2 regions of the Streptomyces sp. NPDC050433 genome follow, and region 2 is predicted to be linked to the other one. Evidence: riboswitches for the same ligand, from Rfam matches in the RefSeq annotation. Region 2 holds a riboswitch; the other holds the start of a gene.
What was found. A riboswitch is a leader RNA that binds a small molecule or an ion and turns the genes downstream of it on or off. The one in region 2 is predicted to bind S-adenosylmethionine.

Region 1 (10,665 bases), on a different contig from region 2:
CCGACCAGGTATCCCTCAACGCACCCAAGGGCGACACCAAGGCGAACCCCGACAAGCCCCTGGAAGTCGTCGCCAAGGACGGCGACGCACGGATCACCGACGTGACCGTCACCGATGCCGCCGGCCACCACCTGGCGGGCGAACTGGCCGCCGACGGCGCCCGCTGGCACTCCACGGCGCCGCTGGCCGCCGGAGCCCGCTACAGGGTCAAGGTCTCCATGGAGGACGAGGACGGCGCCCCCGGCAGCCGTACGCTCGACTTCGAGACCTCCACGGTGAAGCGGAACCTGAGCGTCAAATTCGGCCCCAAGGCGGGCAAGTACGGGGTCGGCCAGCCCATCACCGCGGAGCTCAGCGCTCCGGTCAAGGAGAAGGAGGCCAGGGCCGTCGTCGAGCGTGGACTCAAGGTCCGCTCCAGCCCCGCCGCGGAGGGCTCCTGGTACTGGGTCGACGACAAGACCCTGCATTTCCGGCCCAAGGAGTACTGGCCGGCCAACGCCTCCATCGACGTCAGCAGCACCCTCGACGGCATAAAGGTCGGCGACAAGCTGTACGGCGGCCCGGTGAAGGCCCTCAAAATCACCACCGGCGACCGTCTGGAGGCCGTCGCCGACGCCGGCACGCACCACATGACGGTGCTGCGCAACGGCGAGGAGATCAAAACGATCCCGGTGACCACCGGCAAGCCCGGCTTCTCGACCCGTAACGGCACCAAGGTCATCCTGGAGAAGCAGCAGTTCGTACGGATGCGCGGCACCAGCGTCGGCATCGCGGCCGGCAGCAGCGAGTCGTACGACCTGCCCGTCTACTGGGCGACGCGGGTCACCTGGAGCGGCGAGTACGTGCACGCCGCCCCGTGGTCCGTCGGCTCACAGGGATCGGCGAACGTCAGCCACGGCTGTGTCGGCATGTCCACCGACAACGCCGAGTGGTTCTTCGGCACCGTCCGCGAGGGCGACATAGTCAAGGTCGTCAACAGCGGTGGCGAGGACATGGACCCGTTCGGCAACGGATTCGGCGACTGGAACCTGGACTGGCCCAAGTGGCGCCAGGGCAGCGCCCTGACCGGCGGGAACAACGAAGGCGTCGGCCCGGTGGAAGCCGCCCGGCTCCGACCGCAGGTCTGACGCGGCCGGGACCGGACCGGGTGTGGCCGTGGAGCGCCGTCAGGCCTCCACGGCCAGCCTGGTGCGCAGCAGGGCGGCCAGCGCCTCAGGGAAGTCGACCGGGTCCACCGGCAGCGTCACAGCGGCCTCGGCGCGGCTCCAGGTGGCCAGCCAGGCGTCCTGCGGGCGGCCCATCAGCAGCAGTACGGGCGGGGAGTTGAAGATCTCGTCCTTGATCTGCCGGCACAGGCCCATCCCGCCGATGGGGGTGGCCTCTCCGTCGAAGACACAGGCGTCGACGCCGCCCTGGTCGAGCACCTTGAGTACGGCGGGCATCGTCGCGCACTCCACGTACTCGACCGGCGGCAGATCGGCGGCCGGCCTGCGTCCCGCGGCCGTCCGCACCTGCTCGCGGGTGTTCGCGTTGTCGCTGTAGACCAGGACCGTGGCGGTCGGCTGCATTGTTCCTCCGTGACATCCGTCGTGACATCCGCGTCTGCGAGGGCTTCAGGGCTTTCAAGGCTTCAGCGCCGAGACCCGCTGCGCCGGATGCTACTCCGTCGGACAGCATGTCAGCACGGGTCCCGGCCGCGCCGCGACGGGCGGTTCGGTCCCGGCGCGCCTGCTGTCCGATGCCACTGACACTCCGAATGGGACCCCGGGAGTGAGGGCGGGATAAGCGACCGACATAATGTCGGTCGTGGCGACAGCAACGACAGTAGAAACCGGGCACGCGCACCCGACGGTCAATCGGCCGAACCTCACCAGTGTCGGAACGATCATCTGGTTGAGCTCCGAGCTGATGTTCTTCGCGGCCCTCTTCGCGATGTACTTCACCCTGCGGTCGGTGACAGGGGATGCGTTCTGGTCGGAGAAGGCCGATTCGCTGAACATCCCGTTCTCCGCGGTGAACACCACGATCCTGGTGCTCTCCTCACTCACCTGTCAGCTCGGCGTCTTCGCCGCCGAGCGGGGCGACGTGAAGAAGCTCCGTTCGTGGTTCGTGATCACGTTCGTGATGGGTGCGGTCTTCATCGGCGGTCAGATCTTCGAGTACACGGAGCTCGTCAAGCACGAGGGCCTCTCGCTCTCGTCCGACGCGTACGGCTCCGCGTTCTATCTGACCACCGGCTTCCATGGTCTGCACGTGACAGGCGGTCTCATCGCCTTCCTGCTGGTTCTCGGCAGAACGTACGCGGCCAAGAGGTTCACCCACGAACAGGCAACCGCCGCCATCGTCGTGTCCTATTACTGGCACTTTGTCGATGTCGTCTGGATCGGCCTCTTCGCCACGATCTACCTGATCAAGTAGCGGGCCACAGCGCCCGACGTATTCGCGCACAGTCCAGAAGCACCGACGCAGAAGATCCTGACACCGGGGTAATCCGTGAAAAAGCTCTCCGCACGACGACGCCATCCGTTGGCGGCGGTCGTCGTCCTACTCCTCGCGCTGGCGGCCACCGGGGGGCTGTACGCCGCGTTCGCGCCCGCGGGCAAGGCACAGGCAGACGACACCGCCCAGTCCCTCGCCATCGACGAGGGCAAGAAGCTGTACGCCGTGGGCTGCGCGAGCTGCCACGGCGTCGGCGGTCAGGGTACGTCCGACGGTCCGTCGCTGACCGGCGTCGGCGCCGCCGCCGTGGACTTCCAGGTCGGCACCGGCCGGATGCCCGCGCAGCAGCCCGGCCCGCAGGTACCCAAGAAAAAGGTCATCTACGACCAGAAGGAGATCGACCAACTCGCGGCGTACGTCGCCTCGCTCGGCCCCGGTCCGTCCATCCCGACCACCGAGCAGGTCAACCCGGAAGGCGCGGACTCGGCCAAGGGCGGCGAACTGTTCCGCTCCAACTGCGCCCAGTGCCACAACTTCGGCGGTGAGGGCGGCGCCCTCACAGACGGCAAGTACGCTCCGGGGCTTGAGGGAGTCACTCCCAAGCACCTGTACGAGGCGATGCTCACCGGTCCGCAGAACATGCCCTCGTTCCCCGACTCGACGATGCCCGAGCAGCAGAAGCAGGACATCATCAAGTACATCGAGGACGTGAACAGCAGCGAGTCGGCCAGCCCCGGCGGCTTCAAGCTCGGTGGCATCGGGCCCGTCAGTGAGGGTCTGTTCTCCTGGGCCATCGGCCTGAGCGCACTGATCGCAATCGCCGTCTGGGTCGCGGCGCACACCGCTAAGGCCAAGAGGTCATGAGTAGCAACCGGATTCCAGACGAGAACCTGCCAACTGCGCAGGAACCGGCGCATGCCGAGGTCGAGCGGACGGACGACCCGTTCGCCAACCCCGGAATGCCGGCCCACCGGCCGCGTATCCAGGACATCGACGAGCGGGCGGCCAAGCGCTCCGAGCGCACGGTGGCCCTCCTGTTCACGCTGTCGATGCTGGCCACGATCGCCTTCATCGCCTCGTTCGTCGCCTTCCCCGTCGACAAGATCGTGTACATCTGGCCGTTCGGTCATGTGAGCGCGCTCAACTTCTCGCTGGGACTGACGCTCGGAGTCGCCCTGTTCGCCATCGGCGCGGGCGCGATCCACTGGTCGCGCACCCTGATGAGCGATGTGGAGATCATCCAGGAGCGGCACCCGATCGAGGCCACCCCCGAGGTCGCCGCGAAGGCGAAGCAGGACTTCCTGCTCGGCTCGGCGGAGTCCGGCTTCGGGCGCCGCAAGCTGATCCGCAACACGATGTTCGGCGCGCTGGCCATGGTGCCGCTCTCCGGCATCGTCCTGCTGCGTGACCTCGGTCCGCTGCCGGAGGACAAGCTGCGCAAGACGTTCTGGAAGAAGGGCTTGATGCTCATCAACCAGAACACGAACGAACCGCTGCGTCCCGAGGACGTCACGGTGGGCTCGCTGACCTTCGCCCAGCCCGAGGGGCTGGACGAACACAACGAGAACTTCAACAATGAGATTGCCAAGGCAGCTCTCATGATCGTTCGTATTCAGCCCGATGAAATCAAGGACAAGCGCGAACTTGAGTGGTCGCACGAGGGCATCGTCGCTTACTCCAAGATCTGCACCCATGTCGGCTGTCCCATCAGCCTGTATGAGCAGCAGACGCACCACGTGCTCTGCCCGTGCCACCAGTCCACCTTCGACCTCGCCGACGGCGCCCGCGTCATCTTCGGCCCCGCCGGTCACGCTCTTCCGCAGCTGCGGATCGGTGTGAACGGTGAGGGTTACCTCTACGCGCTCGGCGATTTCGACGAGCCCGTCGGTCCGTCCTTCTGGGAGCGCGGATGAGTACTGCGACTGAAGAAAAGAACCGCAAGGCACCCGCGGGCGAGCGGGTCGCCGACTGGGCCGACGGCCGCCTCGGGGTCTACGGCATCGCCAAGGGCATGGTGCGGAAGGTCTTTCCGGACCACTGGTCGTTCATGCTGGGCGAGATCGCCCTGTGGAGCTTCGTCGTCATCATCCTCACGGGTGTGTATCTGACGCTGTTCTTCCACCCGAGCATGAACGAGGTCGTGTACGAGGGCAGTTACGTACCGATGCAGGGTGTCCGGATGACCGAGGCGTACGCCTCGACGCTGGACATCAGCTTCGACGTACGCGGCGGTCTGCTGATCCGGCAGATCCACCACTGGGCCGCGCTCATCTTCGTGGCCGCGATGTTCGTGCACATGATGCGCGTCTTCTTCACGGGCGCGTTCCGCAAGCCCCGTGAGATCAACTGGGTGTTCGGCTTCCTGCTGTTCTTCCTGTCGCTGTTCACCGGACTCACCGGCTACTCGCTCCCGGACGACCTGCTGTCCGGCACCGGTGTCCGCTTCGCACAGGGCGCGATCCTGGCCACGCCGATCGTGGGCACGTACATCTCGATGTTCCTGTTCGGCGGGGAGTTCCCCGGCCACGACATCGTGGCGCGGTTCTACTCGATCCACATCCTGCTGCTGCCGGGCATCCTGGTCGGGCTCGTGGTGGCGCATCTGATCCTGGTCTTCTACCACAAGCACACGCAGTTCGCGGGTCCCGGCAAGACCAACAACAACGTGGTCGGCGCGCCGTTCCTGCCGATCTACATGGCGAAGGCCGGCGGGTTCTTCTTCCTGGTCTTCGGCGTCATCACGATCATCTCGGCCATCGCCACGATCAACCCGGTGTGGGCCATCGGCCCGTACCGTCCGGACCTGGTCTCCACCGGAGCGCAGCCGGACTGGTATCTGGGCTTCTCCGAGGGCCTGATCCGAGTGATGCCTGGCTGGGAGATCAACTTCTGGGGTCATACGCTCGTGCTGGGCGTGTTCATCCCGCTGATGATCTTCCCGCTGGTCCTGGTGGTCCTCGCGGTCTACCCGTTCATCGAGTCCTGGGTCACCGGCGACAAGCGCGAGCACCACATCCTGGACCGCCCGCGCAACGTCCCGACCCGGACCGCGTTCGGTGTGGCATGGCTGACCCTGTACTTCATCCTGCTCATCGGCGGCGGAAACGACATCTGGGCCACCCACTTCCATCTGTCGATCAACACGATCACCTGGTTCATCAGGATCGCGTTCTTCGTCGGGCCGGTCGTCGCGTTCGTCGTCACCAAGCGGATCTGTCTGGGACTTCAGCGCCGCGATGCCGAGAAGGTGCTGCACGGGCGGGAGTCCGGTCTCATCAAGCGGCTGCCGCACGGTGAGTTCATCGAGGTCCACGAGCCGCTCGACCAGTCGGCGCTGCACTCGCTCACCGCGCACGAGCAGTACAAGCCGGCCGAGATCGGCCCGACGGTCGACGAGAACGGTGTCGTGCGCAAGACCTCGCCGGTGGAGAAGCTGCGGGTCAAGCTGAGCAAGGGCTACTACGGCGAGGGAAGCCAGATCCCCAAGCCGACGGCCGAGGAGTACAAGGAGATCACGAGCGGCCACGGCCACCACTGATCGTCCGCCGTACGCGTCGGGCCCCGGCCCGGTCCCTTCGAGGGGACCGGGCCGGGGTCTTCGTGTGTTCAGGGCTCCGTTTGTGTACGGCTCGGGCAATCCGGCTGTCCGCAGTTCGGGCGGCGGGTCCGGGAACGCGGCCGACGCCGATAGGCTGACGCCCGGCAGCACGGGCCAGACGGCCGTGCACCCGTCCACAGACTTCCTGGAGCGAGCATGAGCAGCGCTGTCACACCGGCCGGAGGCGACACCCTGGCGGCGCGTTCCTGGCCGGGTGTACTGAACTCGCTGCTGCGCGGCCAGGACCTCGACGCCGGCGACACCGCCTGGGCCATGAACCGCATCATGAGCGCCGAGGCCACCGACGTGCAGATCGCGGGCTTCGCCGTCGCGCTGCGCGCCAAGGGCGAGACCGTGGACGAGGTCACGGGTCTCGTACGCGCCATGTACGAGCACGCCAACACCATCGAGGTGCCCGGCGCCACCGTCGACGTCGTCGGCACCGGCGGCGACCTCGCCAAGACCGTCAACATCTCCACGATGGCCGCGATCGTGGTGGCCGGGGCGGGCGGCAAGGTCGTCAAGCACGGCAGCCGCGCGTCGTCGTCGGCGAGCGGCGCGTCCGACGTGCTGGAGAAGCTGGGCGTCAATCTGGAACTGACGCCGCGGCGGGTCGTGGAGGTCGCCGAGGAGGCGGGCATCACCTTCTGTTTCGCGGTGAAGTTCCACCCGGCGCTGCGGTACGCGGCCAAGGCCCGCAAGGAGCTGGGCGCGCAGACAACGTTCAACATCCTGGGGCCGCTCACCAACCCGGCGCGGGTCCGTGCCCAGGCGGTCGGCGTGGCGGACATCCGGATGGCGCCGATCGTGGCCGGTGTGCTCGCCGAGCGGGGCAACTCCTCGCTGGTCTTCCGCGGCGACGACGGCCTGGACGAGCTGACCACGACGGCCACTTCACACGTATGGGTGGTTCGGGACGGCCGGGTCACGGAGCAGACCTTCGACCCCAGGGACATCGGCCTGGAGCTGGTCCCGGTCGAGGCCCTGCGCGGCGCGGACGCGTCGTACAACGCGGACGTCGCGCGCCGGCTGCTGGCCGGCGAGACCGGCCCCGTACGGGACGCGGTGCTGCTGAACGCGGCGGCGGCACTGGTGGCGCTGGAGCCGGCCGACGGCACGTTGAACGACCAGCTCGCGGCGGGAGTCGAACGGGCGGCGAAGGCGGTGGACTCGGGCGCGGCGAGGCGGACGCTGGAGCGCTGGGTGACCGCGAGCAACGCGTAGGCCCTGTCCGGCGGCTCAGGGGGGGGCCGGTGCTCGGCCACGCCCGGCGGCCGGGTGGCGCGTCCCGTATCGCGGACGGCCGCTGGGCCGTCGCGCAGCGGTGGGGTAATCTCCCCCCAGGTCATGAGTGACAGCGACTACGGCCCCGGCCCGCTGTCCGGCAACCCTCCGTCCGTGGCGGGGTGCCCCGGGTGAAGACCAGGCCGTAGGCAGCGAGGTCTGCGGCAAGCGCGGACCCCTGGACATCGTTCGGATGTCGTCATCCCTGGGGTCCTGGTCCTCAAGGGAGCAGTCTCGTGAGCAAGCGAATGCGATAGGGCCACGGGCGGGTCCGTGAAGTCCTGTCCGGCTCACGACGTCTGGCACGCACCAGCCGCCGTCAGCCGCGCCCCATGGGCGGACGACATCCCTTCGCGGACCGACCCCGAGCCCGTTCCCGGCACTCACCGCGCCGGGGCACAGGGCCGGCCCTCGTCAGTGAGCGACACCCCCGCAGCGTCCCGCGCCGTCACGGCTCTCGCCGTCACGACGACGCGCCCGGCTGCCGGGTCCTGATGCCGTTTCCGCCTCGTCCTGCCGGGAGATACCGCCATGTCCGCACCCACCGACGCCCTCACGCACACCACCACCGACCAGCCGCTGCCCGTCCTCGGACGCGATGTCACCGTCCCCCTCGTCACCGGCGGCGAAGTCACCTACGCCGCCCTGGACTACGCGGCCAGCGCCCCCGCCCTCCAGCGGGTCTGGGACGACGTCGCCGCCTACGCCCCGTACTACGGCAGCGTCCACCGCGGCGCCGGGTATCTCTCGCAGCTCTCCACCGACCTCTTCGAGAACAGCCGCCGTACCGTCGCCGGATTCCTCGGCTGTCGCGAGGACGACCAGGTCGTCTTCACCCGGTCCACCACCGACTCGCTCAACCTGCTGGCCGCCGCGCTGCCCCCCGGCTGCGAGGTCTACGTCTTCGAGACCGAGCACCACGCGTCGCTGCTGCCCTGGCGCGACGCCCGCGTCAGCTACCTGAACGCGCCGCGCACCCCCGCCGAGGCCGTCGCCACGCTGGAGCGCGCCCTCGCCGGACGCGACCCGAAGGGGCCCGCCCTGGTGTGCGTGACCGGCGCGTCCAACGTCACGGGCGAGCTGTGGCCGGTACGCGAACTGGCCGCCGCCGCGCACGCCCACGGCGCCCGCGTCGTGCTCGACGCCGCGCAACTCGCCCCGCACCACCCCGTGGACATCGCGGAGCTGGACGTGGACTGGGTGGCCTTCTCCGGGCACAAGCTCTACGCGCCGTTCGGCTCCGGTGTGCTCGCGGGTCGCGCCGACTGGCTGCGGGAGTCGGAGCCGTATCTCGCCGGTGGTGGCGCCAGCCGCAAGGTCGCGCGCCGGGGCGACGGCGGTGTGGACGTCGAGTGGCACACCACCGAGGCCCGGCACGAGGCCGGTTCGCCGAACGTCATCGGGGTGTACGCGATCGCCTCCGCCTGCCGGGCGCTCACCGACGCGGGCTTCGACCGGCTCGTCGAGCGGGAGCGGGAACTGGTGGCGCGGGTGCGCGAGGGGCTGGCGGAGGTGCCCGAGGTGCGGGTGCTGTCGCTGTTCGGCGACGACGCCCCCCGCGTGGGCGTCATCTCCTTCGTCGTGGACGGCTGGAACAGCTCGCACTTCGCCGCCGCGCTCTCCGCGGAGTACGGCATCGGCGTACGGGACGGACTCTTCTGCGCCCACCCGCTGGTGCGGACCCTCCTCGGCGGCGACGCCGGGGATCCGGGGGAGTGCGGCGCGCCCGACGCCGGTCCCGGTGAGAAGTCGCTCAACGCGATCCGGGTCAGCTTCGGCGCGGGCACGCCGGACGAGCACGTGGAGCGGTTCACCGGCGCGGTCAAGGAACTCGTCCGGGACGGGGCGCGCTGGAACTACCGCACCGAGGACGGCCGTTGCGTCCCGGACCGCGGCTGAAAGCGGGCGACAGACCCTAGGGCCTGATCCACAAGACAGGCCCTAGGCGTCGAGGCCGATCGCGAAGGCGGCTTCCAGGTCGTGCTGGGAGTACGTACGGAACGCCACGTGCGTGTCCGTCGCCTCGACGCCGGGGATCTTGCTGATGCTGCCGGGGATGACGTCCGCCAGGTCGTCGTGCTTGGCGACCCGCACCATGGCGATCAGGTCGTAGGTGCCGGTGACGGAGAAGACCTCGCTGACGTTCTCCAGCGCCGCGATCGACTCGGCGATCTCGGGGATCCGGTCGACGCTGGTCTTGATGAGCACGATCGCGGTGATCACGGTTGACGTTCTCCCTCGGTGGCCGCTGAACGGGGCTTCACTCTAGCCGTACGCCGGAACAGCCCCCAGGCGGCGACGAAGCCGAGGGCGAAGCCCACCAGATGCGCCAGATACGCGACGCCGGGGCCCGGCTCGGCGTCGCGGGCCGCCAGCCACTGCAGGACGAACCAGAAGATCAGGACGATCCAGGCGGGGAAGCGCAGTGGCAGGAAGAAAAGGAACGGAAAAAGGCTGGTGACGCGCGCGCGGGGAAAGAGACAGAGGAAGGCGCCGAGCACACCCGAGATCGCGCCCGACGCCCCCACCAGGGTCTGGCCCGAGTCCGCGTTCGCCACGGCGAAGGCGAGCAGGGCGAGATAGCCGCAGACGAGATAGAAGAGGGTGAACCGCACCCGCCCCATCCGTTCCTCGGCCATCGCCCCGAAGACATAGAGGAAGAGCAGGTTGCCCAGCAGATGGAGCCAGCTGCCGTGGATGAACAGCGCGGTGAGAGGGGTGAGCAGAGCGTGGGAGTCGCCGCGCGTCAGCTGGTCGGGGATCACCCCCCAGCGTTCGAAGTACGCGCTCTGCGCGGAAAGCAGCGTGTCGCCCGTTCCGTACGCGGGGTTGAACCCCGAGAGCGGACCGGTCAGGAAGGCCAGAGCGCACAGACCGATCAGACCGTAGGTCACCACCGGCGCTCCGGCCGCCGCGCGCCAATTGATCATCCACGGATCATCCCGTACGCGGACAGACAGGTACAGACCGCCTCGCCGCGACACGGGGTGGGCGGGAGGCCGTAGGGTTACGGCGCGCGCGTGCGACTTCAGGACATCAGGGCTCGACGAGACTCGACGAAAGCGACGGCACGATGACGACGGTTCCCCTGCCGACCGACGCCACCCGGTGGCGCTGCACGCTGTGCGGCAATCTCACCCGGTTCGACGTGACGCGCTCGTCCAAGGTGGTGGAGTACGTCCATCTGGACCTGGCCGGGGAGTCGAAGGTCGAGGAGCGCGACGTGGTCAGTGAGACCATCGAGTCCGTCCGCTGCCGCTGGTGCAACGCGGTGGATCAGATCGAACTGGTTGACAGGCCGGGCGCCGGCTCCTGAGGGAGTCGCCCGAAAGGCGTAGTGGGGT
Region 2 (10,665 bases):
GGGTGTGAACAACGTTTCCCCGGACTCGGCGAGACCGCCACCGATGATCAGCCTTCGGGGGTCGAGCAGCGTGAGCGCGGTGACCAGCCCGGCGGCGAGCGCGTCGACCGCGTTCGCCCAGACCGCCTCGGCCCTCGGGTCGCCCGACGCGACCGCCTTCGCGCAGTCGGCCGCGTCGGCCTCGGGATCGCCGCTGGCCGCCGCCCACGCCCGCGTCACGGCCGCCGCCGACGCGATCGTCTCCATGCAGCCGGTCTGCCCGCACGCGCACACGGGCCCGTCGGGTCGGACCACGACATGCCCGATCTCACCCGCGTAGCCGTGCGCGCCCGCCTCGATCGCGCCGTCGATGCCGATGGCGCCCGCGATGCCGGTGCCGAGCGGTACGAAGAAGAACCGGTCCGAGCCCTTGCCCGCGCCGATCCGCCCCTCGGCGAGCCCGCCGGTGCGTACGTCGTGCCCGAGCGCGACCGGTACGTCGCCCAGCCGCTCGCGGAGCAGATCCCGCAGGGGTACGTCACGCAGGCCGAGGTTCGCCGCGTACAGGACCATCCCGCGCCGGACGTCGATGATGCCCGGCACCGCGACCCCGGCGGCGACCGCGCTCTCGCCGAAGTGCTCGATGCCGTAGGCGCGCAGGTCCGCCGCGAAGTCGAGGACCGTCTCGACGATCGCGTCGGGGCCGCGCTCCCTGCCGGTGGCCCGGCGCGCTTCGTACAGCAGCGCGCCGTCCGTCCCGACCAGGGCGGCCTTCATACCGGTGCCGCCCACATCCAGGGCGATGACATGTCTCACACGTGCATTCTCGCGCGAAAACCCAAGAAAGGTCTAGTCCACTGTGTGCGATTGTTGCCCGGCCATACAAAGCCTTCGTCAAACCCACGGCAAACGGGAAGTTGCCGAAGAGATACGGAGCTGGTGTAGACCTCCGACAACCCATGGGGAAAAATCGCTGCTCGTCAACGCAGCACGTCGCGGGGGAGCGACCAGGACAGCAGACGCCGTGGAGACGGCCGTATGAATACAAGGGTGGGAACAGAGCTGTGCAGCAGCGCTTCCTCGGGCATACCGCGGCGATGGCCGCACTGGGCATGACGTTGGCGCTGAGCGGTTGTGGCAGCTCCGGCGGTTCAGGTGACGTCACCCTGAAAGTCGTCGCGGCGGACTACGGCAACAGTGCCGCCAACAGCTCGGAGAAGTACTGGAACGGCCTGGCCAAGGAGTTCGAGGCCAACAACCCGGGCATCAAGGTCGACGTCGACGTCCGTTCCTGGAAGACCGTGGACGCCGACGTGGCGACGATGGTCAGGGAGGGCGAGGCCCCCGACATCGCGCAGATCGGCGCCTACGCCGACTACGTGAAGAAGCAAGAGCTGTACAGCGCCGACGAGTTGCTCTCCGTCCCCACACAGGCGAACTTCCTCTCCCGCTTCGCCGACGCCGGAAAGGTCGACCAGACCCAGTACGGGATGCCGTTCGTCGCCAGCACGCGGCTGCTCTTCTACAACAAGGGCCTCTTCGCGGCGGCCGGTCTCTCCGCGCCGGAGAACTGGGCCGACATCAAGTCGGACGCCCAGGCGCTCAAGGACCAGGACGTACCCACCCCGTTCGCCCTCCCGCTCGGCGCCGAGGAGGCGCAGGCCGAGACCATGATGTGGATGCTCAGCGGTGGCGGCGGCTACACGGACCCGGTCGACGGCTCGTACGCGGTCGAGTCGGACGCGAACACCACGACCTTCGAATGGCTCCAGAAGGAGCTGGTCGGCAAGGGCCTCACCGGCCCCGTACCGCCCGGCGAACTGGACCGCGCCGACGCCTTCAAGGCGTTCACGAGCGGCAAGGTCGGCATGCTCAACGGGCACCCGACGATGATGCAGGAGGCCGAGAAGGCCGGCATCGAGCTGGGCATGGTGCCGCTGCCCGGCATCAACGGCAAGTCCAAGGCGACGATGGGTGTCGCCGACTGGATCATGGCCTTCAAGCAGCCCGGCCACCGCGAACAGGCGGGCAAATTCCTCGACTTCACCTTCGAGGACGAGAACGTGATGGACTTCGTCGGGCAGTACGACCTGCTGCCGGTCACCTACTCCGCCTCCGAGACGATGGTGGCGGACGAGGAGCACAAGGAGCTGCGCCAGTTTCTGGAGGCGCTGCCGACCGCCGAGTTGTACCCGTTCGGCAAGACGTCGTGGGCGGGCGTCAGCGACGACATCAAGAAGAACATCGGCAAGACGGTGCAGCCCGGCGCGGTGCCGTCGGAGATTCTGGCGAGGATCGGGAGAGACGCGACCACGGCGGAGAACGCCGAGTAGCGTGTCAATTCATATGACCACGCAAGAAAACACGGCGGACGACGGGCGCGGTTCCCCCGGACGGTCGGAACTGACCGACCGGGACCGCGCCGTCCTCGCCGTGGAGCAGCGCACCTGGCCGGGCCCCGGCGCCAAGGAGCGCGTCATCCGCGAGCAGCTGGGCATCTCACCGACCCGCTACTACCAACTGCTGGGCGTGCTCATCGACGATCCGCTGGCCCTTGTCCACGACCCGGTGACCGTCAACCGCCTCCGCCGGATCAGGGACGCGCGCCGCGCCCGCCGCTGAGCCGCTGAGCGGCTGCGCGGAGGCTTTCGCCGCCGCCGGACGCGTCACGCGGATAGGGTCGGAGCATGGGCAGCCACGCGAACCCCCTGCCGACCCCCGTCACCGCCGCCGGCGCCGAAGGCCTGGCCGCGCTTCTCGCCCGGCCCGGCAAGGCCGTCGTCGCGCTCGACTTCGACGGCACGCTCGCCGACATAGTCCCCGACCCCGAACGCGCCCGCGCACACCCCGGCGCGGTCCCCGCCCTCGTCGCCCTCGCCCCGCACGTCGCGTCCGTCGCGGTGGTCACCGGCCGCCCGGCCGCTGTCGCGGTGCGGTACGGCGGCTTCGCCGGCGTACCCGGCCTGGAACACCTCGTCGTGCTCGGCCACTACGGCGCGGAGCGCTGGGACGCGGTCAGCGGCACCGTACGCACCCCGCCGCCGCACCCCGGAGTCGCCGCCGCCCGCACCGAACTCCCCGGACTCCTCGAACGGTTCGAGTCCTGGCACGGTGCGTGGATCGAGGACAAGGGCCAGGCGGTCGCCGTCCACACCCGCCGCGCCACCGACCCCCAGGGCGCGTTCGACGATCTGCGCGAACCGCTCGCCGACCTGGCGCGGCGGCACGGGCTGCTGCTCGAACCGGGCCGCCTCGTCCTGGAGTTGCGCCCACCGGGCATGGACAAGGGCGTGGCCCTGGAGGAGTACGTCCGCGAGATCGGCGCCGAGACGGTCGTGTACGGCGGCGACGACCTGGGCGACCTGGCGGCCTACGCCGCCGTCAACTCCCTGCGCGCGAAGGGCCATCCGGGACTGCTGCTGTGCAGCGGTGCGGGAGAGGTCCCCGAACTCGCCGAGAAGGCCGACCTGGTGCTGCCGGGTCCGGGAGCGCTGACCGGTTTCCTCGCGTCGGTGGCCGCCCGCCTCTGAGGACCGACCGCGCGGCCCGGCCCGAAACGCGGAAGACACCGCGTGTCCGGCTCGCGCATCATGGTCCTTCGGTGTGAACGGGGGCGAGGGTTCGATGGACGACGACCGGATACGGGCGACGCTGGAGCTGCTGGACGAGGCGCGGGACCTGTCGATCGAGGATCCCCGGCGCGAGCAGCTGGAGCGGGCCGCGAGCGGGCTCTTCCGGGACGGGCGGCGCAAGCGCCGTTCCGCCACGCGCGGAGCACGCGCCGCCGCGGACGCCAAGATCCAGGCCGGCACCGTCATGGGCGCCACGGACCGCACGATGGACGCCCCGCCGCCCGGCGGGGATCCGGAGCAGGCCGACCTGTTCGTCGGTGAGCTGGGCCGTCCGCAACGCTGCTACATCTGCAAGGACCACTACCTGCGGATCCACCACTTCTACCACCGGCTCTGCCCCGGCTGCGCCCGCGACAACCTCGCCCGGCGCGCCGCCCGCACCGACCTGACCGGGCGCCGCGCGCTGCTGACCGGCGGGCGCGTCAAGATCGGGTACCAGCTGGCGCTGATGCTGCTGCGCGACGGCGCCGACCTGACCGTGACCACCCGCTTCCCGCAGGACGCGGTGCGGCGCTTCGCGGCGGCCCCCGACGCCGCCGACTGGTGGGACCGGCTGCGCGTCGCCGCGCTGGACCTGCGCGACCCCCGGCAGGTGCTGGCCTTCACCGACCATCTGCTGGCCGAGGCACGGCCGTTGGACATCCTGATCAACAACGCGGCCCAGACTCTGCGCCGTTCGCCGCGCGCCTACTCCGCCCTGGCGGCAGGTGAGGCCGCGCCCGAACGGCACGCGGCCCTGCCCGCCGTCTGGACCGCGCCCGACTTCGCCGTCCCCGGCACCGGGAACACCGAGGTCGAGGCCGGGCCCTGGGCCGCCGGGCTCGTACGGCGCGCGACAGCCACCGCCGTGCTGCCTGCCACCGCCGTGCTGCCGGCCGTGGACGAGGCGGGTCTGCTCACCGAGACCGCCGCCGAGAACTCCTGGACCGCCCGGCTCGGCGATGTCGACCCGGCCGAGTTGCTGGAGGTCCAACTCGTCAACGCCGTGGCCCCGTTCCTGCTCGCCGACCGTCTGCTGCCCCTGCTCGCGGCGTCACCGCACCCACGGCGGTATGTGCTCAACGTGTCGGCCGTGGAGGGCCGGTTCACCGTCCACAAGAAGACGAGCCGCCACCCGCACACCAACATGGCCAAGGCCGCACTCAACATGCTCACCCGCACCAGCGCCGCCGACCTGGCGACGCGCGGCATCCACGTGTGCAGCGTCGACACCGGCTGGGTCACGGACGAGAAACCCCTGCCCGCCAGGGAGCGGCACGCCGCCACCGGCTGGCGCCCGCCGCTGGACATCGTGGACGGCGCGGCGCGCGTCTACCACCCGATCGTCCAGGGCCAGGCGGGCAGCCCGGTCCACGGCGTACTGCTCAAGGACTACCGCCCCGTCGCCTGGTGAGCCGCCGCCGCTCACAGGGCGCGCAGCGCCTCCAGCTGGTCCAGGAACCACCGCTGCGGCGGCAGCGCCGTCGCAGCGGCGGCCAGGCGCTTCGTACGGGCCGTGCGGTCGTCGTCGTCCATCGTCAGGGCCTCGTGCAGCGCCGCCGCCGTGGCCGTCACGTCGTACGGGTTCACCACCAGCGCGTCCTCGCCCAGCTCCTCGTACGCGCCCGCCTCGCGCGACAGCACCAGCGCGCAGCCGCCCTCCGAGAGGATCGGGATCTCCTTCGCGACCAGGTTCATGCCGTCACGGATCGGGTTCACCAGCGCCACGTCCGCGAGGCGGTACGAGGCGAGCGAGCGCGCGAAGTCGTCCTTCACGTGCAGCACGACGGGCGTCCAACCGGGCGTGCCGTACGTGGAGTTGATCTCGTCGGCCACCTCCTGGACCCGCGCCGTGTAGTCGCGGTAGACCGCGAGGTCCTGCCGGGACGGATAGGCGAACGCCACATGGGTGACCCGCTCGCGCCACTCCGGCCGGTCGGTCAGCAGCTGCCGGTAGGCGAGCATCCCGCGCACGATGTTCTTCGACAGCTCCGTGCGGTCCACCCGCACGATCGCCATGCGGGGTGCCCCGTCGTGCTCGCCGATCTGCTCGCGCAGTTCGGCCAGCCGCTCGTCCACGTCGGGCCGGTGCGCGCGCTCCCGCAGGAAGTCCGCGTCGGCCCCCAGGCCGTGCACCCCGACGGCCGTGTTGCCCGCCCCGCCCAGCAGTTCCGTACAGCACGCGAGGAACGCGCCGGCCCAGCGGTGGGTCAGGAACGCGGCGCGGTCGGCGCCGAGGATGCCGCGCAGCAGCTGGCGCGCGATGTCGTCGGGCAGCAGCCGGAAGTAGTCGACCGGCGCCCACGGCGTGTGCGAGAAGTGCCCGATCCGCAGATCGGGGCGGAGCGCCCGGAGCATGCCGGGCACCAGCGCCAGGTGGTAGTCCTGGATCAGCACGGCCGCGCCGTCGGCCGCCTCGTCGGCCAGGGCCTCCGCGAAAGCGCGGTTGTACGTCTCGTACGACGCCCACTGGGCCCGGAACTCCGTGCCGAAGGCCGGCTCCAGCGGTGTCTGGTAGAGCAGGTGGTGGACGAACCAGAGCGTGGAGTTGGCGACGCCGTTGTACGCGTCCGCGTACACCTCCGGCGGGATGCCGAGCATCCTCACCCGCTGCCCGCCCGTGTCGGCGGTGTCGAGCCGCCCGCCCGTGCGCCGTACGGCCTCGCGGTCGCCGTCGCCGAGGGCGGCGCACACCCACACGGCGTTCGTGTCGGACCCGATGGCCGAGAGGCCGGAGACGAGTCCGCCGCCCCCGCGCCCGGCGGTCAGCGTGCCGTCGTCGCCGAGCTTGTACGAGACGGGGCCGCGGTTGGACGCGACAAGGACCTGGGCGGCTTGTGCGGCTTGCTCAGGGACCAACTCGGAGACGTTCTCGGAGACCATGAGGCGAAACCTAGCCCTTCGCGGAAACGCTCAAACGTACGGTTCAGGACGGCGTGGATCAGCGTGGCTCAGCCACGCCCCCGGCCACGCGCCGCAGCCACCGCCACCACCCCCGCACCGACGAGGGCGAGCGCCATACCGCCGAGGAGCCACAGCTGCTCCGGGTTCAGGGGGCTCACGGCCAGCACAGTCATCGCAGCGGTCGCAGTCATTGACATACCGGGCAATATAGGCAAATCGATACGTAAATCATACGAATGAAGCGGTCATGCCGCGCGCCGCGCCTCGTACTCCGCCATCTCCCGCATCGGAGGCCGCTCCTCCGTGTCCACCGCGTGCGTACGCGGCTCGAAGCCCCCCTCGCCCCGCTCGAACTGCGTCAGCGCCGGCCGCACCAGATGCCCCCGCGACAGCCGCAGCTGCGCCGTCCGGTAGATCGCCGCCGCCATCCGCCCCAGCGCCTGCCCGTCCTGGTGCCGGTGCCTGCGCACCCCGACGTCGACCTGGCCCAGCGCGTCCAGCCCCACCGTGTGCAGCGCGTCCACCAGCAGCCCCAGCTCCACCCCGTACCCCACCGGGAACGGCAGCCGCTCCAGCAGCGAGCGCCGTACCGCGTACTCACCACCCAGCGGCTGCACGAACCCCGCCAGCAGCGGCCAGTGCAGATTCAGCAGCGGACGTGCCACCAGCTCCGTCACCCGGCCGCCCTGCCCCGGCTCGTCGCCGAGCGGGCGGTCGTACATCGCCTTCACGAACTGCACCTGCGGCTCGGTCAGCAGCGGCCCCACGATCCCCGACACGAAATCCGCCGAGAAGTCCTTCAGATCCGCGTCCACGAAACAGACGATGTCGCCGCTCGTCACCAGCAGCGAGCGCCACAGCACCTCGCCCTTGCCCGGCACGGCCGGCAGCCTCGGCAGGATGTCGTCCCGGTGCACCACCCGCGCCCCGGCCGCCGCCGCGACCTCCCCTGTGCGGTCGGTGGAGCCCGAGTCGATCACCACCAGCTCGTCGACGAGCGGCGCCGGGCCCGCCATCAGTTCACGCCGGATCACCGACACGATCCGGCCGACCGTCGCCTCCTCGTTCAGGGCCGGGAGCACCACGCTGACCTGCGCGCACTTCTTGGCCGCGACCAGCGCGTCGACCGGCCGGTCGGCCGCCGACCAGGACCGCCGGGCCAGCCAGCGCTCCACCTCTTGCAGCACGTGATCTCCATCTCGCGGATCGGACGAGCCCTTCAACCGTCCGGTGGTTCGGTTACAGTCTTGAACAACGCGGATGACCGTCGCATGTCGGGGGTCCTCACGCTGACAATCGAATACCGCTCATCCAGAGGGGCAGAGGGAACGGCCCGTTGAAGCCCCGGCAACCCTCCCGCCGACCGCGAGGTCACGGTGGGGAAGGTGCCAATTCCGTCTTGCGGCGAGACGCGTCGCGAGGAAGATGAGGAAAGGGCCTCGCCTTCATGGCTGTGCAGACTGCTCAGAACACCACCGCCGATGCCGCCGTCGGCACCGTCGACCTCGGACCCGCCGCCGCCCTCTCGTGCCGCGAATGCGGGGAACGCTTCGAACTCGGCCCGATCTTCGCCTGTCAGAGCTGTTTCGGCCCGCTCGAAGTGGCCTACGACCTGCCGACGGGCGACCCCGAGGACCTGAAGAAGCGCATCGCCGCCGGCCCCGACAACATCTGGCGCTACGCCCCGCTGCTGCCCGTCCCCGCCGACGTGGCGTCGAAGCCGAACATCAACCCCGGCTTCACCAAGCTCGTCAAGGCCGACAACCTCGCCCGTGAACTGGGCGTCACCGGCGGCCTGTACGTGAAGGACGACTCCGGCAACCCGACGCACTCCTTCAAGGACCGCGTCGTCGCCATCGCCGTCGAGGCGGCCCGCGCCTTCGGCTTCACCACCCTCTCCTGCTCCTCCACCGGCAACCTCGCGGGCGCCGTCGGCGCCGCCGCCGCCCGCGCCGGCTTCCGCTCCTGCGTCTTCATCCCGCACGACCTGGAGCAGGGCAAGGTCGTCATGGCCGCGATCTACGGCGGCGAACTCGTCGGTATCGAGGGCAACTACGACGACGTGAACCGTTTCTGCTCCGAGCTGATCGGCGACCCGCTGGGTGAGGGCTGGGGCTTCGTCAACGTCAACCTCCGCCCGTACTACGGCGAGGGCTCCAAGACCCTCGCGTACGAGATCTGCGAACAGCTGGGCTGGGAGCTGCCCGACCAACTGGTCATCCCGGTCGCGTCGGGCTCGCAGCTGACGAAGATCGACAAGGGGCTGAAGGAGCTGATCGCGCTCGGCCTGGTCGAGGACAAGCCGTACAAGATCTTCGGCGCGCAGGCCGAGGGCTGTTCGCCGGTGTCGGTCGCCTTCAAGGCCGGCCACGACGTCGTACGGCCGCAGAAGCCGAACACGATCGCCAAGTCGCTGGCGATCGGCAACCCGGCCGACGGCCCGTACGTCCTGGACATCGCCCGCCGCACGGGCGGCGCCGTGGAGGACGTGAACGACGAGCAGGTCGTGGACGCGATCAAGCTGCTCGCGCGGACCGAGGGCATCTTCGCCGAGACGGCGGGCGGGGTGACCGTGGGGGTGACGCGCAAGCTGATCGAGGCGGGTCTGCTCGACCCCTCGCTCACCACGGTCGTGCTGAACACCGGTGACGGGCTCAAGACGCTGGACGCCGTCGCGCCGACGACCGGGCCGACCGCGACGATTCCGCCGAGCCTCGACGCGTTCCGCGCGGCGGGTCTGGCGCGTTGAGCAGCTCACCGACCCGCAACTTCCCGGAAGGCAGAAACCGATGAGCGTGAACGTCCGTATCCCCACCATCCTCCGTACGTACACCGACGGCAAGGCCGAGGTTCCGGCCGAGGGTGCGACCGTCTCCCAGGTCATCGAGTCCCTGGAGGCGAACCATCCGGGCATCGCCGCCCGCGTCCTGGACGACCAGGGCAAGCTGCGGCGGTTCGTCAACGTGTACGTGAACGACGACGACGTCCGCTTCGAGCAGGGACTGGAGACCGCCACGCCGGACGGCGCCGGCATCTCGATCATCCCGGCTGTCGCCGGCGGCTGAACGCGGCTCAGCACCACGCACAGTGAACGGCGTTGCCTCCTCCGCAAGAGAAGCGGAGGGGGTAATTCCATGAGGTTGAACGCGATACAGTCGGGGTAGCCCCGCCACCGCCCGCGCTCCGAATGTGCCTCGCGCATATGCGATCGCGACAAGATGCGGTCGAAGTGTCGACGTTGTTTGCGCGGTTCCTTGCGCTTTGCCCGGCCCGACTTGCCCTGGTCGCCCGGCAATTCACCCCTTTGCGTGTTCCGGCCTGCCCAGAATTCTCGTCCGATTGACCTGTTGCAGAGGGCAGTTGGGCAGATACATTCAGCCGCGGTCGACGCGTTCCGGCGCGAAGTGCGGTCCCGCGCAGGGGCCAGTAATAGGGGAGTTGGGCATGGCTCAGGGCACCGTCAAGTGGTTCAACGCGGAGAAGGGCTACGGCTTCATCGCGGTCGACGGTGGTGCGGATGTTTTCGTCCACTACAGCGCGATCCAGATGGACGGCTACCGCACCCTTGAAGAAGGTCAGCGAGTTGAGTTCGAGATCTCGCAGGGCCAGAAGGGTCCGCAGGCGGACATGGTCAAGCTCGCCGTCTGATCCCGGCGCGATCGGCCAGCGACGCACTCACACACGAGGGGTCCGTATCCCGGCAGGGGATACGGACCCCTCGTGCGTGCGCGTGGGTCCGCGCGTGGTCGTGGTTGCCCGGGAGCCGCTTGCACTCTCGGGGGTCGAGTGCTAATCATTGGCGTTAGCACTCTGCAGGTGAGAGTGACAACTTATGGACCGGGTCAGCGAGGTCCGGGAGTCTGTGGGGCAAGGAACCGCAAGGCTCTCAGGCCGTCCGTCGCGGGCGCGGGCACGGTCCGGAGAAATCCACCCCCTGTCCGGGAGGACCACTTCACATGGCCAAGATCATCGCGTTCGACGAGGAGGCACGGCGCGGTCTCGAGCGCGGGATGAACCAGCTCGCCGACGCCGTCAAGGTCACCCTTGGCCCCAAGGGCCGGAACGTCGTCCTCGAGAAGAAGTGGGGCGCCCCCACGATCACCAACGATGGTGTGTCCATCGCCAAGGAGATCGAGCTCGAGGACCCGTACGAGAAGATCGGCGCCGAGCT

Region 1: another riboswitch for S-adenosylmethionine. It lies ahead of ACIBLA_RS31585 (aminotransferase class V-fold PLP-dependent enzyme); the one in region 2 lies ahead of thrC (threonine synthase).

Annotation. Positions count from the first base shown of each region.
Region 1 covers NZ_JBITIB010000033.1:83,553-94,217, reverse strand. Annotated here, with positions in the region: gene ACIBLA_RS31620 (Ig-like domain-containing protein) at 1-1,127, shown strand, start outside; gene ACIBLA_RS31615 (hypothetical protein) at 1,167-1,568, opposite strand; gene ACIBLA_RS31610 (heme-copper oxidase subunit III) at 1,798-2,418, shown strand; gene ACIBLA_RS31605 (c-type cytochrome) at 2,494-3,303, shown strand; gene ACIBLA_RS31600 (Rieske 2Fe-2S domain-containing protein) at 3,300-4,352, shown strand; gene ACIBLA_RS31595 (cytochrome bc complex cytochrome b subunit) at 4,349-5,977, shown strand; gene trpD (anthranilate phosphoribosyltransferase) at 6,194-7,261, shown strand; SAM riboswitch class IV at 7,381-7,498, shown strand; gene ACIBLA_RS31585 (aminotransferase class V-fold PLP-dependent enzyme) at 7,853-9,220, shown strand; gene ACIBLA_RS31580 (Lrp/AsnC ligand binding domain-containing protein) at 9,263-9,544, opposite strand; gene ACIBLA_RS31575 (rhomboid family intramembrane serine protease) at 9,541-10,251, opposite strand; gene ACIBLA_RS31570 (hypothetical protein) at 10,395-10,637, shown strand.
Region 2 covers NZ_JBITIB010000020.1:129,510-140,174, forward strand. Annotated here, with positions in the region: gene ACIBLA_RS24380 (ROK family protein) at 1-795, opposite strand, end outside; gene ACIBLA_RS24385 (extracellular solute-binding protein) at 1,077-2,312, shown strand; gene ACIBLA_RS24390 (DUF3263 domain-containing protein) at 2,326-2,601, shown strand; gene otsB (trehalose-phosphatase) at 2,667-3,509, shown strand; gene ACIBLA_RS24400 (SDR family NAD(P)-dependent oxidoreductase) at 3,604-5,004, shown strand; gene ACIBLA_RS24405 (trehalose-6-phosphate synthase) at 5,016-6,473, opposite strand; gene ACIBLA_RS24410 (hypothetical protein) at 6,542-6,685, opposite strand; gene ACIBLA_RS24415 (glucosyl-3-phosphoglycerate synthase) at 6,740-7,681, opposite strand; SAM riboswitch class I at 7,799-7,926, shown strand; gene thrC (threonine synthase) at 7,942-9,243, shown strand; gene ACIBLA_RS24425 (ubiquitin-like small modifier protein 1) at 9,284-9,559, shown strand; gene ACIBLA_RS24430 (cold-shock protein) at 9,939-10,142, shown strand; gene groL (chaperonin GroEL) at 10,451-10,665, shown strand, end outside.